3 regions of the Pseudomonas sp. R5-89-07 genome follow, and region 1 is predicted to be linked to each of the others. Evidence: riboswitches for the same ligand, from Rfam matches in the RefSeq annotation. Region 1 holds a riboswitch; each other region holds the start of a gene.
What was found. A riboswitch is a leader RNA that binds a small molecule or an ion and turns the genes downstream of it on or off. The one in region 1 is predicted to bind cobalamin.
Positions count from the first base shown of each region.

Region 2: it holds a riboswitch for cobalamin, as region 1 does, so the genes downstream of both, cobO (cob(I)yrinic acid a,c-diamide adenosyltransferase) here and C4J94_RS12430 (CbtB-domain containing protein) in region 1, are expected to answer to the same signal.
Region 3: it holds a riboswitch for cobalamin, as region 1 does, so the genes downstream of both, C4J94_RS18025 (ABC transporter substrate-binding protein) here and C4J94_RS12430 (CbtB-domain containing protein) in region 1, are expected to answer to the same signal.

Region 1 covers NZ_CP027727.1:2,726,964-2,730,233, forward strand. The annotation lists gene C4J94_RS12420 (cobalamin biosynthesis protein) at 27-419, opposite strand; gene C4J94_RS12425 (CbtA family protein) at 416-1,120, opposite strand; gene C4J94_RS12430 (CbtB-domain containing protein) at 1,132-1,320, opposite strand; cobalamin riboswitch at 1,418-1,633, opposite strand; gene C4J94_RS12435 (M10 family metallopeptidase C-terminal domain-containing protein) at 1,818-3,245, shown strand.
Region 2 covers NZ_CP027727.1:4,256,873-4,260,142, forward strand. The annotation lists gene C4J94_RS19365 (cobyrinate a,c-diamide synthase) at 1-707, opposite strand, end outside; gene cobO (cob(I)yrinic acid a,c-diamide adenosyltransferase) at 704-1,315, opposite strand; cobalamin riboswitch at 1,394-1,629, opposite strand; gene C4J94_RS19375 (sorbosone dehydrogenase family protein) at 1,729-3,042, shown strand; gene C4J94_RS19380 (C40 family peptidase) at 3,177-3,270, opposite strand, start outside.
Region 3 covers NZ_CP027727.1:3,944,516-3,947,785, forward strand. The annotation lists gene C4J94_RS18020 (DNA/RNA non-specific endonuclease) at 39-968, shown strand; cobalamin riboswitch at 1,006-1,200, shown strand; gene C4J94_RS18025 (ABC transporter substrate-binding protein) at 1,315-2,325, shown strand; gene C4J94_RS18030 (iron ABC transporter permease) at 2,322-3,270, shown strand, end outside.

The DNA of each region.
Region 1 (3,270 bases):
GATCGAAAGGGCCGATTATCGGAAGTTCAGCCGGCGCAGGCCAGCGCAAAGGTGGCCTGGGCGGATTGTTTGCGGGTGATCAGCAGGCGGGCAGGGGCGTGGGCCAGGTGTTCAGCCAGGGCCAGGGCGGCACTTTCGGCGACACCTTGGCAGCCAGTATGGGCGAAGGCGAGTGCTGACTTGTGACTGAGCCGGTCCTCGTACACTGCCAGCTGTTGAGCGCTGAGACACTGCAACGGCAGGTTCAGCAACTGGGCCAGGGCGAGCAGGCCCGGTTCGGCCTGCTTCAGGTCGATACTGGCCAGGGCGTCAACCCGTTCGCGCTCGAGGCCACCTTCGGCCAGGGCGCTGTCGAACAGCGCCAGCAGCGCTTGAACATCGCACCCACGCCGACAACCCAGGCCGACCACCAGAATCATGCCGGGGCTTGATCGTCATGATGGCGACGGAACAGCCAGGCGCTGATCAGGCCAAGGGCCAGCCAGAAGGCGGCATTGGTCAATTGCGATGCAACCTTGAATTGCGCGTCCAGGGCTTGCGGGGCCAGCATCGAATGCACGTGCGGTTGTGGCGCACCGATAACATGAGGCACGGCCAGGATCGCCACGCCGAGTACCTTGAGCAGCCCGCTGCGACCAAATACCAGCAGTGCGATCCCTGCGGCGGTGGAGGCCGCAGTACCGATCCACCAGACTTGGCGCTGTGCCAGATCGGCAGCGGCGGTGCCGGGCAGTTCCGGTGGCAGGCCCAGGGTCGGCGCCAGCACGAATGTCGCGTAGCCCGCCAATCCCCAAAGCAGGCCCTGGGCCGTGCGAGTCGGCGCGCGCAGGGTGTAGAGGCCGGCCAGCATCAAGGCAAAGCCGACGGCAACCACCAGGTTGCCGCCAGTGGTCGACAGCACGCGCTGCCAACCGTCCGCCGGCTGCCAGGCCTCGGCGTCATGGGTATGGGCGCCGGCCCCGGCGCCGTGCTCATGGGCCACTTCGGCCGCAGCCGGGGCGCTTTCAAAGGTTTCCGCCTGCAGGATCAGCGGGGCGACCCAAAAACTTTGCAACAGGGTCAGCAGCAGGGCGGCCAGCAAGCCGGTGAAACCCGCAGTTTGCGCAATACGCTTGATCATCTCGCCAGCCCTCAGTGGCACGGGAACGCGGCGCTGTGGCGCGTATCGTGGGCGGCGTTGTGCACGGCCTCGATATGCGAAAACCCGGCGAAATATACCAGGCACGCGCCCAGGATCGACGCGCCGATGGCGGCGGTCAGGCGTTGGCTCAGGGTGGCGGTGCTGCTGGTTGCGGGCGAGGTGCTGCTGATGATCGACATGGCGCGTCCCTTTCAGGTGTCTTGCGTGGAACGAGCGCATGAAAACCCCGCGAGCCAAGCCCGCAGGGTTCTAAACAGCGCCCGCCCACCGCGGGTTTGTTATCTGAATTTTTCGGGCCGGTCTCCGGGCTCGCGAGGGGCGCCTGGCCTGTCAAGCGTCTCCTTCCCATGCACTGGCACAGTGGATTTGACGCTTCGCTCGCTTACCGTTGCGGGGGCAGCACCGGACTGTGCATGCCCTTGATCAACCAAGGCATGCGTCACCGGTTTCCCGTTTCACCCTGTGAAGGGCACCCGAAACAAGATGCATAGGAAAACACGGGCGAGACCGGGCGTCAATTAAGCCGGGGGCGCATGTTGAGTTGATTGGGCATGAGCAGTCAGTGGGTAATATCTTCAATTGGTTTGTGCAGCTGCCGCGCTTTATTTTAATGGTTTGGTGTTGGAAGCTGGGCTCTTGAACATTGAAGTGTCATTCAGTTTATAAGGGTTTGTTAATGGCCAATGTATCTCGCGCCGCTTTTAATTCGAGTCATGTTTATGACCCTGTTAATCAATTGCAAACAGTGTCCGGTTCCCAGCAACAATCGCCAGGCGTCAACGCCCCGGCACATTTGGACGAAACCCTGCGTGTCGACGATCCCCATGCCCGCGCAAGCTTTCACAAGCCCTCTTGGTCGCTGGCCGATATGGCTCGCCAGATTGATCGTCGGGGGCGCCGGTTGGAGGACCATAATGGCGATCACAAGGTGCGGCTCTCTTATACGTTTAATGAAATCGCAAGAAATGAAAGCAAGTTCAATGAAACACAAAAAGACCAGGCACGCCGCTCAATGCAGGCTTGGGCGGATGTTGCGAGGGTCACTTTCGAAGAGGAGGCCGTTGAGTCCGAAGGCCGGTTACGGTTTGTCAATGACAAGACGCCGGCAGTCGCGGATGGGCTGTTCTCACATCGTCAAGGGCGGGTACGTGTAAACCCTAGCTATGCGGATAACCGCGTGCCGACGGTCAACGGCTTCGGTCGGCACACGCTCACTCACGAGATCGGGCACACCCTGGGGGCCGCACATACAGGTGATTATGATACGACTCGTGGGCCTGTCACCTACCCCGAGCATGCCACTTATGCACAAGACAGTCGGGCTTATTCGGTCATGAGCTATTTTGACGAGAGCCATACTCATCAGGACTTCAAGGGGCAATATGCCTCCTCGCCATTGATGGCCGATATCGCCTGGTCTCAGCGGGTCTATGGCGCCAACCACCAGACCCGTAACACCGACACCACCTACGGGTTCAATTCCAATACCCAGCGAGACGATCTGTCCTTGAATTCGTCTCGCGACGGCGCCGTATTCTGCGTCTGGGATGGTGGCGGCAACGATACGTTGGACTTCTCCGGATATCATCAAAACCAGGTGATCAACCTGCGCGCCGGATCCTTTTCCGACGTCGGAGGGCTGAAGGGCAACGTTTCCATCGCCAACGGCGTCACCCTGGAAAATGCCATCGGTGGTTCAGGCCATGACGTACTGATCGGAAATGACGCCGACAACCGCCTCAAAGGCGGCGCCGGTGCGGACCACATGCGAGGTGGCGCGGGCAGCGATACGTTCGTATATGACGATGCCGCTGACGCGACGTTATACGCCCCGGACCAACTGATGGATTTTGTCAGTGGCCAGGACAAAATCGATATTTCCCCGTTGCTGCGCAAACATGACATCCGCTCGCTGATATTCATCAACCAGTTCACTGGGCGCGCAGGCGAGGTGGGCGTGGGCTACGACCCGCAAAAGGACGAGTCATGGGTAGTACTCGACCTGACCGGCAATGGCGAGATTGATTTTTTCCTCGAAAGCCGCGGGCCGATAGGCTTTGGCGACATAATTGGCGATGTGCCTGTCAGCTATCACTTCACGTGACGCCTTCATCCCAGGGATGGGACAT
Region 2 (3,270 bases), 1.5 Mb from region 1:
AGCAACGGCTCGGCGACGATCACTTGCGGCGCGGCAAACGTCACCGGCGGCGGCAAGGCAACTTCGCAACTGCTGCCCAACGCCTCGGCGGCGGCGTCCAGACGCACGTCGAGGTCATTCAGTTCGCTGGCCTGCACCAGGCCCAAGTGACGGCTGGGCAATTCGATGCCGGTTTCACGCGAAAGCGCGCCGTACCAGCGCAAGCCTTCGGTCAGGCTGCCTTCGAGCAACTGCGCGTGGCGCAAGGTACCGACACGGTTGGCGAGCACGCCGGCGAATGGCAAGTCCGGCTGGTAGCGCGCCAGCCCCAGCGCGAGCGCGCCAAAGGTTTGCGCCATGGCCGTGCCGTCGATCACCCCCAGCACCGGCACACCGAAGTGGCGCGCCAGGTCGGCGCTGGACGGCGTGCCGTCGAACAGGCCCATCACGCCCTCGATCAGAATCAGGTCGGCCTCCCCCGCCGCTTCCCACAACAAACGTCGACTTTCCTGCTCGCCGACCATCCACATGTCCAATTGATACACCGGCGCACCGCTGGCGCGTTCGTGAATCATCGGGTCGAGGAAGTCCGGCCCGCATTTGAATACGCGCACCTTGCGCCCCAGGTTACGGTGCAGGCGCGCCAACGCGGCGGTGACGGTGGTTTTGCCCTGGCCGGACGCCGGTGCGGCGATCAATACGGCCGGGCAATGACGGGGCTGATTCAAAGTTCGACGCCTTTCTGAGCCTTGATACCGGCCTGGAACGCGTGCTTGAGCATGCCCATTTCAGTGACGGTATCGCCCATTTCGATCAGCTCGGGCTTGGCGCCACGGCCGGTGACCACCACGTGCTGCATCGGCGGCCGCGCTTGCAGGTCACTGAGCACCTGGTCCAGATCGAGGTAGCCGTGCTTGAGGGCGATGTTCAATTCGTCCAGCACCACCAGGCCAATGGCAGGGTCATTGAGCATCGCCCGGGATACCGCCCAGGCCGCTTCGGCGGCGGCGATATCGCGCTGGCGATCCTGGGTTTCCCAGGTGAAGCCTTCGCCCATCACGTGGAAGCGAACCTGCTCGGGGAAACGTCGGAAAAACAACTCTTCCCCCGTACTGTGGCGGCCCTTGATGAACTGCACCACGCCGCACTGCATGCCATGCCCCATGGCCCTGGCCAACATGCCGAAGGCCGAGCTGCTTTTGCCCTTGCCATTGCCGGTCAGCACCAGCAGCAAACCGCACTCATTGGGCGAATTGGCGATGCGTTCGTCAATCACGGCTTTTTTGCGCAGCATGCGCGCCAGGTGGCGCTCGTCGCGGTCGGGGGTATCGGTCATGGCAGCTCTCCGTTGGGGCTGGACAAAAACGGCGGGCAGGAAAAAAGAAAAACAGACAGCCAAGCATCGCCCACCGTGATGCTGTTGAATGTTTCAGGCCGGTCTCCGGGCTCATGAGTGGCGCTAAGGCCGGCGCTGCGCCTTCCCATATCGTGTGGATACAGTGGCAGAAGGCAGCGTCTTGACTCATTTACCGTTGCGGGGGCAGCGCCGGAATTGCGGCGGCACTGTGTACAAGTGCGCTCACTCACCGGCTTCCCTGTTTCACTCTGTTGACGCATACGCCACAGAGCACCTGGAACAAGCCGCGAAGGTTAGTGGGTTGGGGGTGGAGCGTCAATTAAAGCTGGCCCTGTACTTGAACCATCAAGGTGATGTGCTTCTCTACCCTTACAGGTATTCAGGAGAACACCATGCACAAAACCAGACTCGCCCTACTGATCATGCTGGCCGGCACGCTCGCCGCCTGCGGAGAAAGCTCGACCCTGCAGGTGGTCGACGGCACCGGGCCCTCGCCCACGCTGCCGGAACCGAACAAGACGCTGATCCCCACCGTGAATATCGCACCGGCGGTCGGCTGGCCGGACGGCGCCAGGCCAACGGCCGCTGGCGGCACCCAAGTGGCTGCGTTCGCCGAGGGTCTGGACCATCCGCGCTGGCTCTATGTATTGCCCAACGGCGATATCCTGGTGGCCGAGACCAACGCACCGCCCAAGCCGGATGACAGCAAGGGCGTGCGCGGCTGGGTGATGGAGAAGGTCATGGGCCGCGCGGGGGCCGGTGTGCCGAGCCCGAACCGCATCACCCTGCTGCGCGACGCCGACCACGACGGCGTCGCCGAAACGCGCACGGTGTTCCTGGAAAACCTCAACTCGCCGTTCGGCATGGCCCTGGTCGGCAACGACCTGTACGTGGCGGATTCGGACAAGCTGCTGCGCTTCCCTTACCAGCCTGGCGAAACCGCGATCAAGGTGGCAGGCACCAAGGTCGTCGATTTACCAGGTGGCAGCCTCAACCATCACTGGACCAAAAACGTGATCGCCAGCCGCGATGGCAGCAAGCTGTATGTCAGCGTCGGCTCCAACAGCAACGTCGGCGAGAACGGCCTTAAAGCCGAAGAAGGCCGGGCGGCGATCTGGGAAGTCGACCGCGCCACGGGCCAGCATCGTATTTTCGCCTCTGGCCTGCGCAACCCCAATGGCATGGCGTGGGAACCGCAGAGCGGCAAATTGTGGACGGCGGTAAACGAGCGCGATGAAATTGGCAGCGACCTGGTGCCGGACTACATCACCTCGGTCAAGGATGGCGCATTCTACGGCTGGCCTTTCAGCTACTACGGGCAACATGTGGATGTGCGCGTCAACCCGCAGAACGCGGAGCTGGTCGCCAAGGCCATTGCGCCGGATTATGCGGTGGGCCCTCATACCGCCTCACTGGGGCTGACATTCGCCCAGGGCAACAAACTCCCGGCGCAGTTCAGCAACGGCGCGTTCATCGGTCAGCATGGTTCGTGGAATCGCAAGCCGCACAGTGGCTACAAAGTGATCTTCGTGCCGTTCGAGGGTGGACAGCCTAAAGGTCTGCCTGTGGATGTGCTGACCGGGTTCCTCGACAAGGATGAGAACGCCATGGGCCGGCCGGTGGGCGTGGTGATCGATCAGCAAGGCGCTTTGCTGGTGGCTGATGATGTGGGGAATAAGGTGTGGCGGGTGTCTGCTGCCAAGTAGACCCTCTCATGCACACCACAAAGCAATGTGGGAGGGGGCTTGCCCCCGATAGCAGTGTGTCGGCCACTGGAGATAGTGACTGATACACCGCCATCGGGGGCAAGCCCCCTCCCACATTTGGTTTGGTGTTTTGTTCAGGGATTTCGCGCCAGGTTTGCCGGCAACACCCGCTTGGCGCTCAGGTAGGCATTCTGCCAATACGCCTTTGACAGGGTATCCAGCTTCACC
Region 3 (3,270 bases), 1.2 Mb from region 1:
TGCAGTCGTGTTTATCCGATACCCATGAGGAATACCCAATGCCCACACGCAACGTCAAAATCGACCTGGCCTACCGCCCAAGGCTGGCTGACCTTCGGCCCTTGATCACGCCCACGCGCTCCCTGCTGGAAGCCAGGGCCACGGCGCCACGCGTCACCGCAGCCAAGGACCTGCAAGACCGCCGCGGCTACGCCGAGGATTTTCTCGGCAGCTTCGGGGTGCCCTGGCCCACGCTGGACCCGGCCCAGGCAAGCGACGCCCAGCCCGGGCGCCTGGACTACACGCACTTTTCCATCAGCATGTCGCGCTCCCGACGGCTGGCCCTGTGTGTCGGCGTCAACATCGACGGCGCAAAACACGTGGATATCGTGCGCAGCAACGACACTTGGGCCTACGATGGTCGCCTGCCCATCGACGCCCAGGTGGGCGAAGACCTTTACGCCGGCAATGGCCTCGACCGTGGCCACCTGGTGCGGCGCCAGGACCCCAACTGGGGCGACGACGCGAACACCGCCAATGGCGACACGTTCCACTTCACCAACTGCTCGCCGCAGATGAGCGGCTTCAACCAGAAGACCTGGCTGGAACTGGAAGACTACATTCTCGACAACAACCAGCGCTGGAAAGCCCGCGCCAGCGTATTTACCGGCCCGGTGTTCGCCGACGACGACCGCCTGTACCGTGGCGTGAAAATCCCCAAGGCGTTCTGGAAAGTCGTGGCCTACCTCAGCGACGACGGCAAACCCTCGGCCAGCGCCTACATGATCGACCAGAGCCGCGAACTGGGCCAACTGGACCTGGTGTTCGGCCCGCTCAGGACCTACCAGCGCAGCGTGATCCAGATCGAACAGTTGACCGGCATCCACTTCGGCAACCTCGCCGACTACGACGGCTTCAGCAACGAAGAGCGCGCCACGGGAACGCGCATCGAAGCGCTGATCCGCGAGCCTGGGGATATCCGCCTGTGACCGGTGTCACTTCGACCTCCCTCTCAAGGGCCGAATCAACTACCATAGCGCCGCCGGTTCCCCCACGGGACTAATAGGGAATTCGAAACGCCGCCCGCGACGTCAATCGAAACTGCCCCCGCAACTGTAGGTGCCGAGCCTGCTCCCCACTGCCACTGGACATTGTCCGGGAAGGCCGGAGCATGGCGACGACGCATCAGTCAGGAGACCTGCCGGCCCAGTGACTGACTAACCGGCGGGGTGTCCGGGAAGGCCATCCTTGCCCTGCCCGGCCGGCAGCGCTCGTGGGTGTTTTTCCGTACCGTACCTCCCCTGCTTCACCTACGGTTCAAACGGAGATTGCCCCATGCTGCCACGCATTACGGCCCTGATCATCGGCCTGGGTTGCTGTGCCCTGGCCCAAGCGGCGCCTACCCACTTCCCGCTGACGCTGGAAAACTGCGGCAACCCCATCACGTTTCAGCAAGCGCCAGCGCGCAGCGTGACCATTGGCCAGGCCGCCACCGAGATGCTGTATGCGTTGGGCGTAGGCGATAAAGTGGTCGGCACCTCGCTGTGGTTCAACGATGTTTTGCCGCAGTACAAGGCGCAGAACGACAACGTCGAGCGCCTGGCCAATAACGAACCGAGCTTCGAAGCGGTGATCGCCAAGCGCCCGCAACTGGTGGCCGCCGAGCTGGAATGGGTGGTCGGCCCCCAAGGCGTAGTGGGCACCCGCGAACAGTTTCACGAGCTGAACATCCCCACTTACCTGCTACCTTCGGACTGCGAAGCCAAGGACAATCGGGTGGGCGCCGACGGCACGCGACTGGAAGCGTTCCGTATCGAGACTATCTACAAGAGCCTCAGCCAACTGGCCGAGATCTTCGACGTGCAAGCTCGCGGCCAGCAGCTTACCGACCAACTCAAGGCGCGCCTGGCCACATCCATTGCCACCGCGCAGCGCAAAGGTTTGAAGCAGGCCAGCGCACTGGTGTGGTTTTCCAGCGCAGAAATGGCCAGCGACCCGTACGTGGCGGGCCACAAAGGCGTTCCCGAACTCATGCTGCAAACCCTCGGTCTGCGCAACGTGGTGCAGTCCGATGAAGAATGGCCTGCCGTCGGCTGGGAAACCATCGCCAAGGCCAACCCCACCTTTCTGGTGATCGCGCGCATGGACCGCCGCCGCTATCCCGCCGACGACCATGAAAAGAAACTGGCCTTCCTGCGCAGCGATCCGGTGACCCGCAACATGGACGCGGTAAAGCACAACCGCATCATCATCCTCGATGCCCTGGCGCTGCAGGCCAGCCTGCGCACCTTCGATGGCCTTGAACAACTGTCTGCCGCCATCGACGGCTACGACCTGCCGCAATGATACGGACCCTGCTCGCCCTCACGCTGCTGTTGGTCGCCCTGCTTGCCGGTGTGGCCATCGGCGAAACCGCCATCTCGCCGCAGGTGGTGCTGCAGGTGCTCGCCAACAAACTCTGGGCGGCCGGCTACGCACTCGACCCCATCGATGAAGGCGTGGTGTGGAACTACCGCCTGACCCGCGCCCTGGTCGCCGGCGCCTGTGGTGCGGGCCTGGCGACCTGTGGGGTGATCCTGCAATCATTGCTGCGCAACCCGTTGGCCGACCCTTACCTGCTGGGCATCAGCGCCGGCGCTTCGACCGGTGCGGTGCTGATTGCGTTGATCGGCGTGGGCGGCGGTTTGATTTCGTTGTCGGCCGGCGCATTCGTCGGTGCCATGGCCGCGTTCGCGCTGGTGATTCTGTTGGCGCGGGCCAGCGGCTCGTCCAGCGGCACCGGGCAGATCATCCTCGCCGGCATCGCCGGCTCGCAGCTGTTCAATGCGCTCACCGCGTTCCTGATCACCAAATCCGCCAGCTCCGAACAGGCGCGCGGCATCATGTTCTGGCTGTTGGGCAACCTCAGCGGCGTGCGTTGGCCATCGGTGTGGCTGGCGGTGCCGGTGGCGCTCGCGGGGCTGGTGGTGTGTTTGTGGCATCGGCGTGCACTGGATGCGTTTACCTTCGGCACCGATTCGGCGGCCTCCCTCGGCATCCCGGTGCGGCGCGTGCAGTTTGTCCTGGTGGGCTGCGCGGCGGTGGTGACGGCGGTGATGGTGTCGATTGTCGGCTCTATCGGGTTTGTCGGGCTGGTGATCCCCCATGCCGCACGCTTGATACTCGGCACCGCGCACTCGCGTTTGTTGCCCGCCAGCGCCCTGGGCGGCGCGTTGTTTCTGATCGCCGCCGATGTGCTGTCGCGCACCCTGATCAAAGGCCAGGTGATTCCAGTGGGCGTGGTCACCGCAC